DNA from 3 places in the Agrobacterium salinitolerans genome. Region 3 is predicted to be linked to each of the others. Evidence: riboswitches for the same ligand, from Rfam matches in the RefSeq annotation. Region 3 holds a riboswitch; each other region holds the start of a gene.
What was found. Region 3 has a riboswitch for thiamine pyrophosphate ahead of O9X91_RS10685 (ABC transporter permease). Riboswitches for the same ligand answer to the same signal wherever they lie in the genome.
Positions count from the first base shown of each region.

Region 1 (7,393 bases), on a different contig from region 3:
ACAACGTTCCGACCACGGCCGACAGGCTGGAAGGCATCAAGAACGAGGAAAGCCGCATTCAGGTGGAAGCGCTTGCGCAGAACGCCAAGGATTTCGGCGTCGAATATTATTCCGAGCGCGACAAGCGCCAGGGCATTGTCCATATCGTCGGCCCCGAACAAGGTTTCACCCTGCCCGGCATGACGATCGTCTGCGGCGACAGCCACACCTCGACCCACGGCGCCTTTGGCGCACTGGCGCATGGCATCGGCACCTCGGAAGTGGAGCATGTTCTGGCGACGCAGACGCTGATCCAGAAGAAAGCCAAGAACATGCTGGTGCGTGTCGACGGTAAAGTTCCTGATGGCGTTACCGCCAAGGACATCATCCTCGCCATTATCGGGGAGATCGGCACGGCGGGTGGCACCGGCCACGTGATCGAATTTGCCGGCGAGGCGATCCGCTCGCTCTCCATGGAAGGCCGCATGACGGTCTGTAACATGACCATTGAGGGCGGCGCGCGTGCGGGTCTTATCGCACCGGATGAAACCACCTTTGATTACATCAAGGACAAGCCGCGCTCGCCGAAGGGTGAAACGCTGGAACAGGCCATCGCCTATTGGAAAACGCTGAAATCCGACGAAGGCGCCCATTACGACAAGGTCGTGGTGCTGGATGCGGCCAACCTGCCGCCCATCGTCTCCTGGGGTTCGTCTCCGGAAGATGTGACCTCCGTTGAAGGCATTGTTCCCAATCCCGATGACATCGAGGAAGAAAACAAGCGCGCCTCCAAGTGGCGTGCGCTTGAGTATATGGGCCTGAAGCCCGGCACGCGCATCACCGATATCGCCATCGACCGCGTCTTCATCGGCTCCTGCACCAATGGCCGCATCGAGGATTTGCGCGCGGCGGCGAAGATCGTTGACGGCCGTAAAGTCGCTCCCACCGTTTCGGCCATGATCGTGCCGGGCTCCGGTCTCGTGAAGGAACAGGCGGAACAGGAAGGTCTGGACAAGATTTTCCTCGAAGCCGGTTTCGAATGGCGCGAACCGGGCTGCTCCATGTGCCTTGCCATGAATGATGACCGCCTGAAACCCGGCGAACGCTGCGCCTCCACCTCGAACCGCAATTTCGAGGGCCGTCAGGGCTATAAGAGCCGCACTCACCTTGTCTCGCCAGCTATGGCGGCAGCGGCGGCGATCGCCGGTCATTTCGTCGACGTGCGTGAGTGGCAATGATTGCCGCATGATGGCTTGAACAGCAAACCCCGGAGCGATCCGGGGTTTTTGTTTATTCGGAAATAATCTTCACACGCTGGCCGGGCTGCAGCGTCGCCGTGGCGCTCATGGCATTGATCATGCGGAACATGTCGAGCTTCCGGTCGGTTCCCATCATCCGCGCCGCCATCGTCGCCACGGTTTCACCGGGCTTCACAGTCACCACCCGCACCCTCAGCGGCTTCAGCGAGGCAATTTCCTGCGGCGTCATCTTGCGGAAGCTGGTGCGCAATATGTTGGCGATAGAATCGAGCTGGGTATTGCCCTTCGGCACGGCCGTCAGGAAACGGAATATCTGCTGGCCGACACGAATGACGGTCACGTCAAAGTCCCATTTATCCGCACTTGCCCGGGCTGTCGCAGCCTCCAGACCGTTGATCTTCGTTTCCTTGACGGTTTCCGGCAACAGGCCGGCAACCCAGCCGCTGGTCAGATAATTGGCAAGGCTCGTCTGTTTCGGATCGGCGACGCCGTCGAAACGGATCGCCATATCGCCCGGTCCCGTCGCCAGAACGGCCTCGACCTTGTTGTCGATGACGAAACCTTCCGGCACATCGAAACGAATGCCAAGCGTTCCGTGCAGGAATGTCTGGCCGCGGACATAACCCTCCTGCGGGCTGTCGCCATAAAGCAGGCCGTCTATGCCATCCAGAAACCAGTCGCGACCACGATCCCCGACCTGGCCGTCCTGGCCGAAGGCGCGTGCATGACGCCGCGCAAGCTCGATGCGCTGCGGCGTGTTGGGGTGGCTGGAAAGAAAGTCGAGGCTCTGGTCGTTTTCAGGGTCGGCCGAGGAGAAGCGCGCATAGGCCGCCATGGAATCCAGAAAACGCGGCGAGGCAAAGGGGTCGTAACCGGCCTCGCCCAGCATGCGCACGCCGATCACATCCGCCTGCAATTCCTGCTGGCGCGAAAAGGCCGCGAGCCGCAGCTTGCCGCGCGCAAGCGCCTGCTTGCCAGCAAGATCGCTCGACAGCACTTCGGCAACCACGCGGCTGGCAATCACCTCCGCCTCTTCGCGGCGCTGGCGTTCGATGCCGTGATTGGCGGTGACATGGCCCATTTCATGCGAAAGCACGGCGGCCACTTCCGAAGCATCGTTGGCAAGCGCTAGCAGTCCGCGCGTCACGTAAAGATATCCGCCCGGCAGCGCAAAGGCGTTGATGGCCGGCGAGTTAAGGATAGTGATGCGGTAGGACTGTTGCGGGTTTTCCGAAACAGCCGTCAGAGCACCGGCGATGCGGGCGACAAGCCGCTCCGTCTTAGCGTCACGATATTCGCCGCCATAACTTGCCACGATGCGCGGATGTTCCCGTGCACCCATCTGGGCGCGCGGATCATTCTTCTGCACTTGTTCGACCGTTTGCGGATTATCCGACGGCCGCAAGGTGGACTGGTATGCCGGGCTGAAGAGAGACTGACACGACGACAGGAACACGGCAGACGCCGTCAGCACGGAACAGGCGACAACCATCCTGCCCGAACGGCGAAGGCCTGAACGGGAGAAGAGCCTCCCCTCTGCGGTCATGCTATTTCTCATTCTCTATGCCTGCCCCTAACGTTCCTGATCATCCGTTAATTGCAGACCAGAATAACAGATTCGCCCCAACGGGCGATGAATGCCGAAACGGTAAAAACGATCCATCAAGTCCGGATTATTCCTGAAGAACGCAATAATTCCCATCTTTTCTCGGGCAACAACTTGAAACTGGCAAGTGCAAATTAGCGCCATTGAAGTCATCTAAATCGATTGCCAGCGGCACACGTCGAAAATAAGGCGATCACCCGTTCAGAAAACTGTCCACCGCCTTCACATTTTGTGTGGCGAAGAAATCTGCGGTAGAGCCGACATAGACAACCCGGCCGCGATCAAGAAAAACCACCTGCTGCGCCAGCTTCTTTATGTCGTCAGGATGGTGGGTGACAATAATCACCGTGTTTTTTGTTTCTCCATGCAAGTCGAGAAGCAGGGAGGCCATACCTGCCCGCAGTCCCGGATCGAGTGCGGCAAATGGCTCGTCGAGCAGCATGACCGGTTTTTTTCTGACCAGCGCGCGCGCCAGCGCCGCCCTCTGCCTTTCTCCGCCGGAAAGCGTGCCCGGCAAACGTTTGTCGAAACCCGCAAGACCGACGCGGACGAGGGCCATCTCAATCCGTTCCCGGTCTTCCACACGTAATTTCAGCCCGGGGCTGACACCGAGAGCGACATTGGTGAAGATATCGAGATGGGCGAAAAGATTATTATCCTGGAAGATCGATGAGACCGGTCTCTCCGAAGGATCGAGCGCCGCCATGTCCTGCCCACCGATCATCACGCGGCCGGAATCCGGCACCTCGAAACCGGCGACGAGGTTGAGAAGCGTCGACTTGCCCGAACCGGACGCGCCAACGACAGCGGTTATCCGGCTCTGCGGGAATGTGCAATCGAGGTCGAAATCCTGCGTTCCAAGCCGCAGCCTGACCTTGTTGAGTTCAACGGCAAAATCCTCGCCGGTCATATGCTCGCCCTTGCTGATGGGGATTGCCGCGCAACACCGCCTGCGGCAAGCAGCAGGCAGACGATACCGAGAAGGAAGGCATAACCGGCGGCGTCATTGGTACGATAGCTGCCCATGCTGCTGTAAACCAGCCATGGCAGGGTGACGAAACTTTCCGACCCGAACAGGGCAACCGCACCTAAATCGCCGAGAGACAGGGCCATGGCGAAGGAAAACGCCATGGCCAGCGGCCGCCACAGAACCGGAAGATCGGCGAACCGCAGCCGCGTCAAGCCCTGAAGCCCGAGACTGGCGGAAAGCCGGCCGGTGCGCAAAAAATGACTGGTGAAAGCCGGTTCCAGCACCCGCATGGCAAGCGGCAAAGCCATCAGCATATTGATGAGCGCCACGAGGACCGGCGCATAGAAGCTGACATCGCCGAAAACCCGCAATAACAGGAACCACCCGCTTCCCAATACGACAGGCGGCACCAAAAGCACCAGCGAAGACCCCGCCCCCAGCATGGCGGAGAGGAAGCGCAGGGGTTGCCCCGCCTGCCGTCTGGAGCCTATCGCCTGTCGCGCGCCGATGATCGCCATGCAGCAGAGCACAACAAGAGCTGCGGACAGTGCGGCAATTGCAAGACTGGCCACCGCCGCGCGCAGGAAAATCGGCGCGGACAGAAGGCGCGGCAGATCGGCCCTCAAACCCGAAACAGCGATGGCAGCAAGCGGCAGCCCGATCAGCAGAACAGCGAACACGATTGCCACGCCATCCCAAAGACGGGCGCCGACGCCTTTTCCATCGAAACGGCGAAGGGAACGGCCAAGCGAGGGAATCTCCGCTTCGGGCGACGGCAAAAAGGCAAGAAGGCCGAGCAGAATTGCGGTGAGGGCAATCTGCAAAACCGAAAGCGCAATCGCCCGCTGCGGATCGAAATCGAACCGCAGCGCCTGATAGATCGCCACCTCCAGCGTCGTTGCCGCCGGCCCGCCGCCCAAAAGAAGAACGAGCGTGAAGCTGGTGGCGCACAGCATGAAGACAAGCCCGGCAATACCGGGGATGAGACGCGCGACCGCCGGCCATTCGATAAAACGGAAAATCGAAACCGGACCCATACCGAGGCTCGCCGCCATGCGCCAATATTCGCCCGGAATACGCTCCAGCCCGGCCAGCATCAGCCGCACCGAAAGCGGCAGATTGAAAAACACATGGGCAATAAGAATGCCGGAAAGACCGTAAATGCTGAACGGCTCATCCGCCCCGGCAAAAACAAGGGCCGAATTCAAAACGCCCTGCCTGCCCCAGATGGTGATGATACCGAAAGCGCCGACGATCACAGGCAGACCCATCGGCACCGCCATCAGTCTGACGATCCAGATTCTTCCTGGAAACTCGCGCCGACGGCAAAGCGCCAGTGCCACCGGCAGGCCGAGAAAAAGGGAAAGAAGGGTGGAGAGCGTTGCCTGATAAAGCGTGAAACGCAGGATGCGCAGCGTATAGGCATCCATGATGCCGGCAGCGGGCGCGCCGGCATCAAAAGACAGGAGAGCCGCAACCGCGAGCGCCATGAACAGGAAAACGGCAGCAAAAGCCGCCGTTCCGAAAATGATCGACCGTCGGTAATCGCGACGCGGCATCATGCGCGGGTGTGCCCCTTCCTCAATTCATGCTCATGGCGGCAAGCCATTCATCGATCCATGCCTTGCGGTTCCTCGCTACCTCTTCCGGATCCATCAGGAAAGTCTTCTGCGGCACCACGAGTTTGGAAAACGCCTCCGGCAAAGGCTTAGAGGTCGCCGCGACCGGCATCATCCAGTTGTTTTCCGGAATGGCATCCTGAAAACCGGATGTTAGCGTGAAAGCGAGGAACTGCTTTGCCAGTTCCTTGCGCGGCGCGTTTTTGAGGAGACCGGAAACCTCGATCTGGATGTAATGTCCTTCGGAAAAGGCGGCGGCCTGATAACGATCCGTTTTTTCAGCGACCATGTGATAGGCGGGCGAGGTGGTGTAGGAGAGCACCATCGGCACCTCACCCTTGGTGAAGAGGCCATAGGATTCCGACCAGCCCGGCGTGACGGTGAGAATGCGCTTCCTGAACTTTTCCCAAGCCTCCGGGGCCTTGTCGCCGTAAACCGATTTCACCCATAGCAGCAGGCCGAGCCCCGGCGTGGAGGTGCGCGGATCCTGAATGACGATTTTCTGCGAGGGGTCGCCTTCCACGAGGTCTTTCAGGCTCGTCGGCGGGCTTTTCACCGTCTGCGTATCATAGATGACAGCGAAATGACCGTAATCATAGGGAATGAAAACATCGTCCGTATAACCGCCCGGCACTTTGGCCGCCGATGCATCGATGCCGCTGACATCGAACAGACCGGTCTGTTTTGCTTCCGCGACAAGATTGGTGTCGAGACCGACGACGACATCCGCCTTGGACCCCGCCCCTTCAAGCTTCAGACGATTGAGCAGCGCCACGCCATCGGCCACGCCGACGAAATTGACCGTGCAATTACAAACCTTCTCGAAGGCCTCCTTCACCTTGGGGCCGGGACCCCATTCGGAAACGAAACTCTCATAGGTGTAGACGGTTAGTTCCTGTCTATCCTGTGCAATGGCAAGACCGGGCAGAAACAGCGAGGCGGCAACGAGGGAATTCAGGAAAAGACGACGGTGCACGGGTATCTCCTCAAAAAACGATAGGGAAATAGCCGTCTGCGTTAAAGCCGTCTAATCCCTCCGCCGGTATGAACCGGATCAGGTTCTTCGGGTTGGCAAGCCTCTCAGCCTTTTACACCAAAGCGCAAAAGACACCCCGTTAGATCAAGATGATGGTGTAATCCCGCCGTCCCTGATTGGCAAGATGGCCGAGGTCAGCCCTGTTCCGTCATATGCACCAGTTCCCAGACATGTCCGTCGGGGTCCTGAAAGCTGCCGGCATACATGAAGCCATGATCCTGCACGGGCTTCCAGCTGCCACCGCCGGAGGCGAGCGCCGTGGCGATCATCCGGTCGATTTCCTCCCTGCTTCCGGCGGAAAGACAGGTCAGAACCTCGGTGGTTCGCGTCGCATCGGCAATGTCGCCGTTGATGAAATCGCGGAAACGTCCCTCCTGCAGAAGCATCACGAAGATATTCTCTTCCACGATCATGCAGAGTGTGTGGTCATCTGAATATTCCGGGTTGAAGCTGAAACCGAGAGCAGTAAAGAAGTTTCTTGACGTCTCGATGTTCTTGACCGGCAGATTGACAAAAATCATGCGCATTTTTCAACTCCTCCAAGCGAACGCCGGCATAGAACGGCAATTCTGCTTTTCTGTCAAAGGCCGAAGGAGGACCGGCAAAGGAAGGACTGATGCCTTCAGCCCTCCAGTTCCTCGCGAAGCATCTCCAGTTCCAGCCATTCTTCTTCCATGACTTCCAGCTTGTCGCGCAGCTTCGACATTTCCTGCGCCAGCGTGTTGAAAGCCTCCGGATCTTTTGTGAAAAGTTCCGGATCGGCCATGCGCTGCTCGCGTTTTGCGATTTCGCTTTGCGCCTTCTCCATCTCCTTAGGCAGATTTTCGAGCGCGAATTTCTGCTTGAAGGAAAGCTTGCCCTTCGCCTTTACAGGCTCCTGTGAAGCCGAGGCGGAAGATGCCGCTTTCGCCTTTTCCTGCTTCT
Region 1 is NZ_JAPZLN010000001.1:1,596,427-1,603,819, forward strand. It holds gene leuC (3-isopropylmalate dehydratase large subunit) at 1-1,217, shown strand, start outside; gene O9X91_RS07680 (M48 family metalloprotease) at 1,270-2,784, opposite strand; gene O9X91_RS07685 (thiamine ABC transporter ATP-binding protein) at 3,038-3,754, opposite strand; gene thiP (thiamine/thiamine pyrophosphate ABC transporter permease ThiP) at 3,751-5,376, opposite strand; gene thiB (thiamine ABC transporter substrate binding subunit) at 5,396-6,409, opposite strand; TPP riboswitch at 6,448-6,558, opposite strand; gene O9X91_RS07700 (VOC family protein) at 6,604-6,996, opposite strand; gene O9X91_RS07705 (ABC-F family ATP-binding cassette domain-containing protein) at 7,092-7,393, opposite strand, start outside.
Region 1: linked by a shared signal. The riboswitch ahead of thiB (thiamine ABC transporter substrate binding subunit) and the one ahead of O9X91_RS10685 (ABC transporter permease) in region 3 are both predicted to bind thiamine pyrophosphate.

Region 2 (7,393 bases), on a different contig from region 3:
AAGGTCGCGCAGGAAGACCATATCATCGACATGCTCGGCATCGGCCATCTCTTGCAGCGGCGTCCAAACAAACTCTCGGGCGGCGAAAAACAGCGCGTTGCCATCGGCCGCGCACTGCTTTCTTCCCCCAGACTGCTGCTGATGGACGAACCGCTCGCCTCGCTGGACGAGCAGCGGAAAGCCGAGATCATTCCTTATCTCGAACGGCTGCGCGACGAGACAAAAATCCCTGTTGTCTATGTCAGCCACTCTATTCAGGAGGTCGCCCGCCTCGCAGACCGCATCGTGGTGATGAAGGACGGCAAGGTGGAAGCGCAGGGAAAAGCAGCCGACGTGCTTTCCAGACCGGATTTCAGCACGCATCTCGAACGGCGTGAGGCAGGCAGCATTCTTTCCGGGCACATTGAAAGCTTTGATGAGCGGCACGGACTTGCCGCCGTGAGGCTAAAGACCATGCTGCTCCATGTTCCGGCCAAAAGGGGAACATCCGGCAGCCCGGCGCGCGTGCTTATACCGGCGCGTGACGTGATGCTGGCAACCGTAAAACCCGAAGGCTTGAGCGCCCTCAACATTCTCGAGGGTCGTGTCGCAACTGTCTCAGCCAGTGAAGACGGCATGGTCACGATTCAGGTGGATTGCGGCGGCGACATCATCCAGTCGCGCATCACCGATCTGTCACGCGAGAGGCTGCAGCTGGAACCCGGAAGACGAGTGCATGCGATCATAAAGTCGGCGGCTCTTGATCCCTATTGAGGGCCGCGGCGGGATTACGATTGGCCTCCAGCCAGTCGATATCGGCGCGCAAGGCCTCGTTCATCCGCTTTTCCATGCCGCGGTAACGCTCCAGAACCTCAGTGCCGAAAGCGGTCAGCGCCGCACCGCCGCCCTGTTTGCCGCCACGCTGCGATTCAATAACCGGTTGCCGGAACATATGGTTCAGCGCATCCACCAGCAGCCATGCGCGACGATAGGACATGTCCATCGCCCGCCCGGCGGCAGAGATGGAGCCGGTCTCGACAATCAGCTCCATCAATTCGATCTTGCCGTGCCCCAATCGCTCTCCGGGCGGAAAATCGATACGAAGAACAGGTTTCAGTGGAGCGAGGGCCTCACTCATCGTTCAAAGGCTCCGTCCATGAAGATCGCGATAGGCCTTTTGCGCTCCATCCACCGGCAAGGCCGTCGCCTCATAGACGCCACGCGCCACCGCGCGCGCCATCACGATGGTGGCAAGATGGCAAAGTTCGGCGAAATGAACGCCGCCCTCAAGCGGCTTTTCACCGGTCGCGGCCGCGAACATGGTGTCGCCGTCGCTTGGCAGATGGGCGGGCAGAACGGCGCGCGCCAAACCGTCATGCGCCATGATGGAAAGGCGATGCGCCTGCGCTTTGGTGAGCACGGCATCCGTCACCACCGCACCGATGGTCGTTGCCGTGAGATTGACCCCCTTGAGGCGCAGCGCGGTATGATCCCGCTCGAAACGATCGGGAAAACCGCAATCGCCATATTCACTCCGCACTTCAAACGGCGCGGACCAGAAATGGCGGCTCGTTCCAACCGTTGCGGAGCCGAGCGCATTGACGGCAACGATGGCCGCCACTTTGTAATCGCCGGAACTGACGGTGCTTGCGGAGCCGAGCCCGCCCTTGAAGGTGGCGGTCGTCGCACCCGTTCCAGCCCCGGCTGTTCCGAGTTCGAAGGGCGTCGCACGCGCCGCCTTGAAGGCCGCATATCCCATCTCGCGATAGGGTGAATGCAGACCCCAGCCCTTATCACCGCCATTCAGCAGATCCATCAGGATCGCCTGCGGCACGATGGGAACGCGGGTGGACCCCACCTGCAGGCCACGCCCGATTTCGCGCAGCCCGGCCTGAACGCCGCCCGCCGCATCCAGTCCGAAGGCAGAACCGCCCGACAGCACGAAGGCGTCCACCGTTTCCACCGTCATCGCGGGGTCGAGCAGGCCGGTATCGCGCCCGCCCGGCGCACCACCCAAAACAGAACCGGAAGCGATGACGGGCTTTTCGAAAACAATCGCCGTAACACCGGAGCCAAGGGCAAGATCGGTGACATTACCGACCGAAACGCCGCCTATGTCAGTCAGAAGATTTGTGAGTGCCGCCATGCCGTTTCCCTTTTCTCCCGGTATCCCGCCACCATCAGGCACTGTCAACGCAAAACGTGACGTGCCTGATGTCTACGACAAGCCGCGATCAGGAAAAGACAGCCGTTCCGATCACCGGCGTCGAGGGAACGGCCATGTCCCTCGGCTCCAGCGGCCCGGAGAGATATGCCTGATGGCCGGCTTCTATGGCGCGAGCGAAAGCCTCCGCCATGCCGACCGGATCACCCGCGCCCGCAACCGCCGTGTTGAGCAGAACGGCATCGTAACCAAGCTCCATCACCGTGACCGCATGGGACGGGCGGCCGATACCGGCATCGACAATCATCGGCACATCCGAAAAACGCGCCCGCATGGATTTCAGCGCCGTTAGATTGAGCGGTCCCATGGCGCTGCCGATCGGCGCGCACCAGGGCATCAGTACCCTGCAACCCGCCTCCAGCAGCTTTTCGGCGACGACCAGATCGTCCGTCGTATAAGGAAAGACCTCGAAACCATCGTCGCAGAGGATTTTCGCCGCCTCGACAAGTGCGAAGACATCGGGCTGCAACGTATCGTGATGGCCGATAACCTCCAGCTTGATCCAGTTAGTGCGGAACACATCGCGGGCCATCTTTGCCGTCAGCACCGCTTCCTTGACCGTGTGGCAGCCGGCGGTATTGGGCAGAATGTGGCGATCCAGCTCGCGGATAAGCTCGAAAAACTGACCGCCCTTCTTGCCGCCCGCCGTTTCCCGGCGCAGCGAAATTGTCAGAATATCTGTGTTGCTCGCCCGCACGGCGTCGGCAAGCACGGCAGGAGACGGATAGCGCGCTGTGCCGAGCAGGAGACGGGATGAGACCTCGCGGCCATAGAGCGTCAGCATGGTTTCAGCCTCCCTGCATCGGCGAGAGGATTTCGATACGGTCAAAGGCCTTCAACCTATAATCGGCGCGCTCTTCCGAATGCACCAGGTCACCGTTCACCGCCGTCGCCAGCCACTCACCCTCGTATTCGAGGCTGGCAAGCAGGCCGGCCAGCGTCTCGGCGGCGAGATCAAGCTCGTCGCCATTCACCAGAAGTTTCATGATCCCGTTCCTTTTGAGAGAGAGTTTGGCAAACGACTTCAGCCGCCTTCCGCGCCATCGCCGGCGACAGCAGAAAGCCGTGCCGGTGCGCGCCGTTGATGAAAATGGTCCGGCCATCCTGCGTGACATCAGGCAGATTGTCAGGATAGGCGGGGCGCACGCCGGTGCCCGTCTCGATGATTTCCGCCTCCGCGAAAGCCGGATGCACGGCATAGGCGGCATTCAGGAATTCCATCATTGAGCGGGCGGAAATGGCGCCCGCATCTTCCGTCTCGATCATCGTTGCGCCCACCATGAAACGACCCGGCTCGCGCGGCACGATGTAAAGCGGAATGCGCGGATGCAGCAGCCGGACAGGACGAGACAGGGAAACCTCCGGCGTGGCGAGATAGAGCATTTCTCCCCGCACACCGCGAAGATCGGAAATCCCGCCGATTGCCGCAGAGCCAGTGCAATCCACCACGCGGTCGAACGGCTCTTCATCCAACGGGATACCCATATGGAACCGTACACCCATGGTGCAGAGCCGCTCATGCAGCGATTTCAGTGCAAGACGCGGATCGAGGTGCCCCTCGCCCGGGAAATAAAGCCCGGAACGAAATCGCCCGGCAAGATCAGGCTCCAGCGCGGCGATTTCGCCCTCATCCACCCAGCGATAGCCAGCGGTCCGCGATGCGAAACGCGAAAGCTCCACCTTGTCGCGGGCTGGCGCAACGACCAGCGTACCGTGCCGCACGACAAGGCCGGGTGTCGCGTCATCCCACCAGTCGAGCGCCGCCTGACCGAGCGTCAGAACCGCCGCTTCAGCGCTTTCACGCTCGCACCAGGGCGCCAACATGCCGCCCGCATACCAGGATGCACCGCGAGAAGGTTCGGCATTGCGCTCGCAGACCTCGACAGTAACGCCGGTCCGCACCAGTTCGAAGGCCGCCGTCAAACCGGCGACCCCCGTTCCCTTGACCAGAACGCGCATGCTATTCGGCATCCGCAGGGGTCGCGAGCGGCATGTAAAGCTCACCGCCTTCCTTGAAGCGTGCGGCCATGGCCTCCAGCCCCTCCTTCTGCGCCTCGGCGCGGATATCGTGGGAAATCCGCATCGAGCAGAATTTCGGCCCGCACATGGAGCAGAAATGCGCGACCTTGTGCGCTTCCTTTGGCAACGTCTCGTCATGGAAGGAGCGCGCCGTATCCGGGTCCAGCGACAGGTTGAACTGGTCCTCCCAACGGAACTCGAACCGCGCGCGCGACAGCGCATCGTCCCGCACCTGTGCTGCCGGATGCCCCTTGGCGAGATCGGCGGCGTGGGCAGCGATCTTGTAGGTGATGACGCCGACCTTCACGTCGTTACGGTCAGGCAGGCCGAGATGTTCCTTGGGCGTGACGTAGCAGAGCATCGCCGTTCCGAACCAGCCGATCATCGCAGCACCGATGCCCGACGTGATGTGATCGTAACCGGGCGCAATATCGGTGGTGAGCGGCCCGAGCGTATAAAAGGGCGCCTCGCCGCAGGTCTTCAACTGCTTGTCCATGTTTTCCTTGATCTTGTGCATCGGCACATGGCCGGGGCCTTCGATCATCACCTGGCAATCCTTCGCCCAGGCGATCTGCGTCAACTCGCCGAGCGTCTCCAGCTCGGCAAACTGAGCCGCGTCATTGGCATCGGCAATCGACCCGGGACGCAGGCCATCACCAAGCGAGAAGGAGACGTCATAGGCGCGGCAAATGTCGCAAATCTCGTCGAAATGCTCATAAAGGAAACTTTCCTTGTGGTGATGCAGACACCACTTGGCCATGATCGAGCCGCCGCGCGAAACGATGCCGGTGACGCGGTTGACGGTGAGCGGGATGTAATGCAGCCGCACGCCGGCATGGATGGTGAAATAATCCACGCCCTGTTCCGCCTGCTCGATCAGCGTGTCGCGGAACACTTCCCAGCTCAGATCTTCGGCAATGCCGTTGACCTTCTCAAGCGCCTGATAAAGCGGCACCGTGCCGATCGGCACCGGCGAGTTGCGGATGATCCATTCGCGGATATTGTGGATGTTGCGGCCGGTCGACAGGTCCATGACGGTATCCGCACCCCAGCGGATGGCCCAAACCATCTTCTCCACCTCTTCAGCCATGGAGGAGGTGACGGCGGAATTGCCGATATTGGCGTTGATCTTGACGAGAAAATTGCGGCCGATGATCATCGGCTCAAGTTCCGGGTGGTTGATATTGGCCGGAATGATGGCGCGGCCCGACGCCACTTCCTGACGCACGAATTCCGCCGTGACATAATCAGGAATATGCGCGCCAAAGCTTTCGCCGTCACGCGCGAGCTTTTCTTTCACGGCCTCGCGCCCGAGATTTTCGCGGATGGCGATGAATTCCATTTCCGGCGTGATAATGCCCGCCCTGGCATAGGCAAGTTGCGTCACCGCCTTGCCCGCCGTCGCTTTCAGCGGCTGGTGACGCACACCGAATTCAGGCGTCAGGCGCTCGCCTGTGGCAAAGCCGTTATCCTCCGGCTTGACGTGTCGCCCCTCATAAGCCTCGACATCACCGCGGGCCACGATCCAGTCTTGACGCAGGCGCGGCAGACCCTTTTCAATCAAAACGGCATGGGCAGGATCGGTATAGGGGCCGGAAGAATCATAGACCGTCACCGGCGGTTCGCCGGCTGTGGGATGAACGGCGATCTCGCGCATCGGCACGCGGATATGGGGATGTAGAATGCCGGCTTTGTGGATTTTCTTGGAGGCGGCATGCGGCCCGGTGGTGACCGTAAGCGGGATAGTCTTGGCAGCGATATTCATCTTGAGGCTCCAAAGTTTGACAGTGGAGACCCAGTTCGAGCCGGAATGATGGAAAATACCGAATTGCCGAAACGCAACGTCATGCGCCCGCCCGACATCAGGTCTTTGCACCGTCCCTACGCCAGTATGAACTGGATCAGGTTCAACGGGTCACTGCGCATGAAAGCAGAATCTCAGCCCCTTGACGGGACACCCCTGGTGAATGGTCCCAGCAAAAAACACCGCCCGGCATTTGTCAAGGCCGACGATCCGTACTTGGCAAAGGTGCGGGAATGTCGCATGCTGCCGTTAGTTGTAATTAACCTAACGGTTTAGGCGAATATTATCGTTTGCGGCATAACGATAAGCACAAACCTACCTAATGTTGATTTCATTGGAGATACGTCGGAATGAATGCGACTATTCGTGAAATACTGGCAAAATTCGGCCAGCTTCCAACCCCCGTCGATACGATTGCAGACGAAGCCGATCTTTATGCAGCGGGCCTTTCTTCCTTTGCGTCGGTACAATTGATGCTCGGCATCGAAGAGGCATTCGACATCGAATTCCCCGACAATCTCCTGAACCGCAAATCCTTTGCGAGCATCAGGGCGATTGAAGACACCGTTAAGCTCATTCTGGATGGTAAAGAGGCAGCCTGATGAACGTCACCGTAGCGCCGCAGGATGAAACGCTGTCCGCGCGCGCGGGCCGTGTCGCGGCAATTGCCGCCAGACATGCGGATGCGGTAGATGTCACCGGCCGCTTTCCGCAGGAAGCTGTTGATGCGCTGCGACAGGAACGTCTGCTCGGCATTCAGGTCCCCTCTTCGCTGGGCGGCGAAAGCGCTTCCTTACAGGAAATCGCCGATATCTGCGCCCGGCTCGGGCAGGCATGTTCGGCAACCGCGATGATTTTCGCCATGCACCACATCAAGCTGTCAAGCCTTGTGGAACATGGCGTCGAGAGCAACTGGCATCCGGGCTTCATGCGTCGCGTTGCCAACGAACAGCTCCTGCTCGGCTCCGCCACCACGGAAGGCGGCATCGGCGGCAATCTGCGCAACTCCATCTGTGCGATCGAAGTCGAAGGCGATAGCTGCCGGCTGGAAAAGGATGCCACCGTCATTTCCTATGGCAGCAATGCCGATGCGATCCTCATCACCTCGCGCGCTCACAAGGATGCCGCGCCCGCCGACCAGGTGATGACCGTCTTCCTGAAAAATCAGTACACGCTCGAAAAGACCCATGTCTGGGATACGCTCGGCATGCGTGGCACCTGTTCGGACGGCTTCCTGTTCCGCGGCGAAGCGCCGGCGGCGCAGATATTCCCGAAACCCTTTGCCGAAATCGCCGCACAATCCATGCTTGCAAGCTCGCATCTCCTGTGGAGCGCCGTCTGGTATGGCATCGCCTCGGACGCCGTGC
Region 2 is NZ_JAPZLN010000001.1:1,438,174-1,445,566, forward strand. It holds gene modC (molybdenum ABC transporter ATP-binding protein) at 1-753, shown strand, start outside; gene O9X91_RS06955 (winged helix-turn-helix domain-containing protein) at 722-1,117, opposite strand; gene O9X91_RS06960 (P1 family peptidase) at 1,121-2,125, opposite strand; gene O9X91_RS06965 (thiazole synthase) at 2,214-2,987, opposite strand; gene thiS (sulfur carrier protein ThiS) at 2,992-3,189, opposite strand; gene thiO (glycine oxidase ThiO) at 3,158-4,162, opposite strand; gene thiC (phosphomethylpyrimidine synthase ThiC) at 4,164-5,987, opposite strand; TPP riboswitch at 6,083-6,194, opposite strand; gene O9X91_RS06985 (acyl carrier protein) at 6,377-6,628, shown strand; gene O9X91_RS06990 (acyl-CoA dehydrogenase family protein) at 6,628-7,393, shown strand, end outside.
Region 2: linked by a shared signal. The riboswitch ahead of thiC (phosphomethylpyrimidine synthase ThiC) and the one ahead of O9X91_RS10685 (ABC transporter permease) in region 3 are both predicted to bind thiamine pyrophosphate.

Region 3 (7,393 bases):
CTGTTCTGGGACTGGCAGGCGAATGAGACCCGCTACCCGCATCTGCGCCAGAAGATTGCGGAGCTTGCCGATCAGGGCATTCGTTTCCTCGGTTACGTGAACCCCTATCTCTGCGTCGACGGCCCGCTTTTCCCGGTCGCCGAAAAAGCCGGCTATTTCGCAACCGACGCCGATGGCAAAACGGCGCTGGTGGATTTCGGCGAGTTCGATTGCGGCGTAGTCGATTTCACCAATCCGGCCGCCGCCGACTGGTTCGCCGAAGAGATCATCGGCAAAAACATGCTCGATTTCGGCCTCTCCGGCTGGATGGCCGATTTCGGCGAATATCTGCCGATCGACATCACGTTGTCCAACGGCGTCGATGCCAAGCTGATGCACAATGCCTGGCCAACGCTCTGGGCCGAGGTCAACGCGAAGGGCGTCGAAAATCGGGGCAAGACCGGTGAAGCACTGTTCTTCATGCGGGCCGGCTTCACCGGTGTGCAGGCCCATTGCCCGCTGATCTGGGGCGGCGACCAGTCGGTAGACTTCTCCCGTCACGACGGCCTTGTCACCGTCATCTGCGGCGCGCTCTCCTCCGGCCTCATGGGCAATGCCTATCACCATTCCGACATTGGCGGTTACACCAGCCTGTTCGGCAATGTCCGCACAGCGGAACTCATCATGCGCTGGACGGAGATGGCCGCCTTCACGCCGGTCATGCGCACCCACGAGGGCAACCGGCCGCGCGACAATCTCCAGATCGATCAGGATGAAACGGTTCTTTCCCATTTCGCCCGCATGACATCCATCTATGTCGCGCTGGCCCCCTATCTGAAATCGCTCTCCGCGGAAGCGGCAAGAACAGGCCTGCCGGTGCAACGTCCGCTCTTCTTGCATTACGAAAATGATCGCCAGACCTTTGCGATTCAGGACTGCTATCTTTACGGGCCGGACATACTTGTCGCACCTGTGTGGAAAGCGGGTGAAACGCAACGCTCGCTCTATCTTCCGGGCGACGGTGAATGGGTACACCTGTGGAGCGGTGCGCATTATCCCGGCGGACACAACGTCACCGTGGCGGCGCCGCTCGGCGAACCAGCGGTGTTCTATCGTGCAGATAGCAGCCATCGTCCGCTGTTTGAGCAGCTTCGCACAATCAACTGAACGATAGCCGAGGTCGTCCCTGTCATCACCCCGTCAGACGGGGTGATGTTATGGCCTTCTTGAAAAGCGCGGTCATCGCATCGCTGATGCCCTGCGACGGGCTAACTTCGAAGAACAGGCCCGGAGAAGCGCAGGACTGCATGCGCGTGCCGATTTCCGGCTGAAACGGCTTGATCCAGCTATTGTACCAGTCATTGGTCGGCAGCGGCAGGTAGGTGGTGTAGAGCACGGCGATGCGAAAACCCTTTTCTTTCAGCTTCGTGCAATATTTGACGTCGATCGGTTCCTGACAGCGGCCGCTCGTCGTTTTTTTGGTGCAGGTCGATGGCTTATAGCTATCGCCGACACCATCGGTCACGAAGAAGACGATCTTTTCCGGGCTCGCCGAACTCGCGCCCGTGCCGGAGGTGCCGATCTTGTCCCCGATCTGGGTCAGTGCCCGGTCGAAATCCGTCTGCTGGTCGTTGTTGAATCCCTGCTTGGGGATAGACATGAGATCAACTTCAGCGGCTTTCTTCTTCGCCGTCGCCAGATCCGACGTGAGCGGTACGACCTCAAGCAGCTTCGTATCTTCGGCTTTCTCTCCAAAGGAATAGACTGCCATGCGATATTGATTGCTGCTTTTGCGCATGGACTTCGCCGTGTCCATAAGGCTCGCTGTTGCCTTTGCGACCACATTGATGCGCGTCGTCACGCCGAGACTTTTCGCCTTATAATAATAGCTGTTCGTATCCACGACACCGTCTTTCACGATGTGACAGGCGAAAGCACATTTGTCGCTCGTATTCGCGACCATGGTGGCAACGTCGGTTGGCGTGGCGCCGACGCCCATTGAGGGGGTGTTATCAAGAAGCACATAGAAGTCGCTGAATGTTTCCGTCTCGTATTTGGCGGTCGCCTTGCCCGAAACGGTAATGAGATCCTCCCCGAGTATCCGTGAAAGCGTCGTGTCAATGGAAGCCTTGAAGCTGACCGAGGATTCGATCGCGTTACCGTGCTTGGTCACCGACACATCCAGAGACAGAAGCTTGTAATCGGGATTGGACCGCTCATTGCTTTCAAAGAATGCGGAGGCGTCATCAGCGCCGAGCGAAATGACGCCATCGCCCGACATTTCCTTCGCCTTTTGAACACTCGACGATGTATCGGCAACCACCGCAAGGGCTGCGGCATCCGCTGCCATCTGCAGATCGGATTTTACGGCCATGCTGTGAGTCACATCCAGCGCAACGCCGGCCGTACCGATGAGCGGCACCAAAAGCAAAGCAGTTAGAATTCCGAAATTTCCTGATCTATCCTGCCAGATATTTTTCAAATCTGCCCCCATAGCGCTTTTGGAGACAGAACTTAGAAAAAGAATGTTGAAGGGCAGTTTCAAAGGATAACTAATTTTCGATAAATCTAATTTCCTAAATAACTAAATACCGATCCAACCAGCCTTCCGCTATGCTGGTCATCAGTTGGTCAGGCGTGGCGAGCTGATCGCCTTTTTAAAAAGCGCCGACATGGCCTCGCTGATGCCCTGCGAAGGACTGACCTCGAAGAACAGGCCAGGGGAGGCGCAGGCTTGCATGCGCGGGCCGATTTCCGTTTCGAATGGTGCGATCCAATTCTTGTAGTGAGGATTATCAGGAAGCGGCAGATACGTCGTGTAAAGCACGGCGATACGGAATCCTTGTTTCTTGAGGTTGTCGCACAGCTTGGTGTCTATGGGTTCCTGGCAGCGTCCATTCCAAATCTTTTTCTTGGTACATGCGGCCTTTGCAGCATCGGCCACGCCATCCGACACGAAGAACAGGATTTTTTCAGGTGTAGCGGAACTCGCGCCATTCCCCGATGTTCCCATCTTCGGTATGATTCTCGTCAGTGCACGGTCGAAATTCGTATGCTGGTCGCTTTTGTAATGATGGTCTGGAACTGACATCAACTCAATTTCTTTGACCTTTTTTTTGGCCCCCTGCAAATCCGAGGTGCGCGAGACAATTTCCGGAAGGTCTTTGTTAAAAAAGGCATCCTCTGCTGTCTTTCCAAAAGTATAGACCGCAATGCGATACTGGTCGGGTCTTTTGCGAGTGTCCTCGGCAGTATCCATTAAGCTTGCGGTTGCCTTTGCGACCACGTCAATGCGCGTCGTCGCGTTTATGTAACCTCGGGCCTTCGGATCCTTGTTTCTGAGCCGGAAATAGCTGCTGTTGGGATTGGAAGACCCGTCTGGCAATGAGAGATGGCAGGCGAACTCACAACCGAGGGCAACTTTCATCGTTGCCACATCGGCGGGCGTTGCGCCGACACCCATGGAAGGCGAGTTATCGAGCAGCAGATAGAAATCGGTATAGGTTTCCGTCTCATATTTGGCAGTTGCACTGCCGGAGACAGTCAGGAAATCCTTTCCCAGTACTCTGGAGAGCGTTGTATTAAGCGAAGCCTTAAAACTCACTGACGATTCGATCACGGTGCCATTCTTCTTCACCTGTACATCGAGCGCCAATAGGCGATATTCCGGGTTCCCTCGCTGATTGCTGTGAAAAAAAGCCTCAGCCTCTTCCTTTCCGACCGAAATGACGCCGTTGCTGGCCATTCGCCGTGCAGCCTCGGCACTGGCTGAACTTTCCGCAACCACGGCCAGAGCCGCAGAGTCCGCTGCCATCTGAAGATCGGATTTCACGCTCATGGCCCGAACGACATCCAGCGCAACGCCGGCAGATCCGACGATCAGTATGATCAACAGAGCACTAAGAATTGCAAAGTTTCCAGACTTGTCCCGCCAGATGTTTTTCAAGCTCATCTCCGAATTATCAGAATTCGGATGAGGTTTATTTGAGTGCCGTTGCGATATAGTTTATCGATATAACTAATTTACAATAAATTCGGTATTACTAATAACTATATTTAAGTAATATATATACGACCCATGATCTGTCAGCGGAGGCCGTTGACATTTTTAGATCATGTCCTACAAAACAATCTCTTCCGAGGGGAGCACCAGACGGTGCTGAGATGGCGTTGAGCCGGACCCTTGAACCTGATCCGGGTCATGCCGGCGTAGGAACGGAATTGTCGCGCCCAAGGGGCGCCGCCCTTTCTCCTTCTTCGCTTTGCCTGATCTCCGAGATTGCCACATCTGGAGACGAGTGACGATGCTGAAACCTTCCACCCTTCGCACACGGTGCGTCTGCGTCTGAGGTCCGGCTCATGCGTGCCACCCATGCACTGATCGGAGTCGGTCTTCTGCTGGTTTTCTGGCAGGCGGGAACGTGGCTGTTTTCACCGCCCCGCTATATCCTGCCATCGCCCGCCGATGTCGCTGGTGCGTTCTGGCGTCAGCCGGGCTTTCTGTTCGGGCAGGCACTGGTAACGCTCGGCGAAATGGCCCTCGGGCTTGTGGCGGGCGTCGCCGGCGGCATTGTCGTCGCCTTCACCATTGCCGCCATCCCGCGCCTCGGCCGTCTCGTCTGGCCCATGGTTCTGGTGTTGCAAGCCTTTCCGGTCTTCGTGCTCGCCCCCATCCTCGTCCTCTGGTTCGGTTTCGGCATGGCTTCGAAAGTGGTCATGACGGCTATCATCATATTCTTCCCCGTCGCCTCCGCTTTCACGGATGGCCTTAACCGCACCGATCGCGCCGTCCTCGACGCCGCCTCGCTGACTGAGGCGAGCCACTGGCAGATCCTTACCCGGTTGCGTGCGCCGCTGGCGTTGCCCTCGCTGATTTCAGGCCTCAGGGTCGCCGCGCCGCTTGCCCCGCTCGGCGCCGTCATCGGCGAATGGGTGGGCGCATCGGCCGGGCTCGGGTTTGTGATGATCCAGTCCAATGCCCGCATGCAGACCGACAGCATGTTCGCCGCCATGACCATTCTGGCCGTCATGGCGGTGCTGCTGCGGCTTGTCGTCGACTTATCGACAGTCCATCTGGCTCCCTGGGCCAAGGAAACAGAACACACCATTCCTTTCAGATACTTGCGGAGACTTTCGGCACCATGAAACGAACTCTTCTTTCCCTCGTCGTCGCAGCGGCAAGCGTACTAGCACCCATGCAATCTGAGGCGGCCGACAAGCTCACCGTATTGCTCGAATGGTTCGTGAACCCGGATCATGCGCCGATGGTGATCGCCAGGGAACGCGGCCTGTTTGCCGATGCCGGGCTGGAGGTGGAACTGGTTCCGCCCGCAGACCCCTCCGCCGTGCCGCGCCTCGTCTCGGCAAGGCAGGCCGATATCGGCGTGCATTACCAGCCGAACCTCTATCTCGATCACGACGCCGGCCTGCCGCTCGTGCGTTTCGGTACGCTGGTCGAAACCCCGCTCAACACTGTCACCGTTTTGGCCGATGGTCCGATCAAGAGCCTGAAGGACCTGAAAGGCAAGAAGGTCGGCTTTTCCGTTTCCGGCTTCGAAGACGCCATGCTGAAGCGCATGCTGGAAAAGGACGGGCTGACGAAGGACGATGTCGAACTCGTCAACGTCAACTTCTCGCTTTCGCCGTCGCTGATCGCCGGCAAGGTGGATGCCACGCTGGGTGGCTTCCGCAATTTCGAGCTGACGCAGATGAAGCTAGAGGGACATGAAGGCCGCTCCTTCTTCCCGGAGGAACATGGCGTGCCGGCCTATGACGAGCTGATCTTCGTCACCCATCGCGATCTTGTAAAAGACGGCCGCCTGCCGCGTTTCCTCTCCGCGGTGGAACAGGCAGCGATCTTCATCACCAACCACCCGCAGGAAGCCTGGCAGCTTTTCATCAAGGCCTATCCTAACCTTGATGACGCGCTGAACAAGCAGGCCTTCTTCGATACGCTGCCGCGCTTCGCCAAGCGTCCCTCCGCACTCGACCGCGCGCGTTACGCCCGTTTCGGGGCTTTCATGCAGGAGATGCAGCTGATCAAGCAGGCGCCGGCGGCGGACGACATTGCCGTGGAACTGCAACAGCCATGACCAGGACTTATCCAACAGCAACAAAGGCCGCCGACATACTGGAGCGCGTGCGCAACACGCGCCCGCGCGTGCATTGCCTGATGAACACCGTGGTGCAGAAATTCACCGCAGACGGCATCACCGTCGTCGGCGGCATTCCTTCCATGACCACCTCGCTCGAGGAAATCGAGAGTTTCGTGGCCAAGGCAGATGCGCTGACTGTCAATCTCGGCACGCTGGATGCAGAACGGCGCAAGGTCATCCGGCTGGCGATCGAGATCGCCAATGCATCCGGCAAGCCGTGGATCGTCGACCCCGTGCATTGCGACTACTCACCGACGCGGCTGGAGTTCGCGCGCGAACTCATCGCACTTTCCCCGACTATCGTGCGCGGTAATCACGCCGAAATGAGCCTGATCGGCGATGTGTCTGATGTGGTGAGGATCGAGACCGGGCCTGTGGATCACCTCGGCGACACAACCCGCAGCGTCAGGATCGTCAACGGCCATCCGTGGATGGCGAAGGTGACGGGAACGGGCTGCCTTTCGGGCGGCGTCATCGCCGCCTTCATGGCGGTGGAAAAGGACGCGTTGACAGCGGCCGCCGCCGCCCTTGCCGTCACCGGCGTTTCCGCCGAACTTGCGGCCAAGCACGCCGGAGGCCCCGGCACCTTCGAACCGGCGTTTCTCGATGCGCTTTCCGAGATTTCCGCCGGGGACGTCACAAATCACGCGAGGATAGAGCATGAATAAGGTTGATTACCGCCTCAACGCGCTGGTCGACGCAAGCCTTAGCGATGTCGCGCCGCTGCCGGAGCTTGCTCTGGCAGCCGCACTCAATGGCGCGACTATTCTGCAATATCGCGACAAGCACGGCTCGACGCGGGAGATGATCGAAAACGCCCGCACCATTCATGAGGCCATCGCCGGCACCGGCGTGCCGCTGGTCATCAACGACCGGGTGGATGTGGCCCTCGCCTCGGGCGCCGATGGAGTGCATCTCGGCGCCGACGACATGGACGCCAAAACCGCAAGGCGCATTCTCGGCGAAAAGGCGATCATCGGCCTCACCGTCAAGAATCGCACTGATGCCGAACGGGCAGCCTCAATGCCCGTCGATTATGCTTGCATCGGCGGCGTGTTCGAAACCGTTTCCAAGGTCAATCCGGACAAGCCGGTCGGCATAGACGGTTTTACCACGCTGCGCGCCCTTTTGAAGGAGTGGAGGCCGGATATGCCGGTGGGCGCTATCGCCGGAATCGATCTTGCGCGTGTGCCGTCCGTCATCGAGGCGGGCGCAGATGGTGTCGCGGTCATTTCCGCCATTTTCCGCGCGGGCAATAT
Region 3 is NZ_JAPZLN010000002.1:414,391-421,783, reverse strand. It holds gene O9X91_RS10700 (alpha-glucosidase) at 1-1,146, shown strand, start outside; gene O9X91_RS10695 (pilus assembly protein TadG-related protein) at 1,172-2,461, opposite strand; gene O9X91_RS10690 (VWA domain-containing protein) at 2,603-3,925, opposite strand; TPP riboswitch at 4,110-4,212, shown strand; gene O9X91_RS10685 (ABC transporter permease) at 4,339-5,124, shown strand; gene O9X91_RS10680 (ABC transporter substrate-binding protein) at 5,121-6,071, shown strand; gene O9X91_RS10675 (hydroxyethylthiazole kinase) at 6,068-6,802, shown strand; gene thiE (thiamine phosphate synthase) at 6,795-7,393, shown strand, end outside.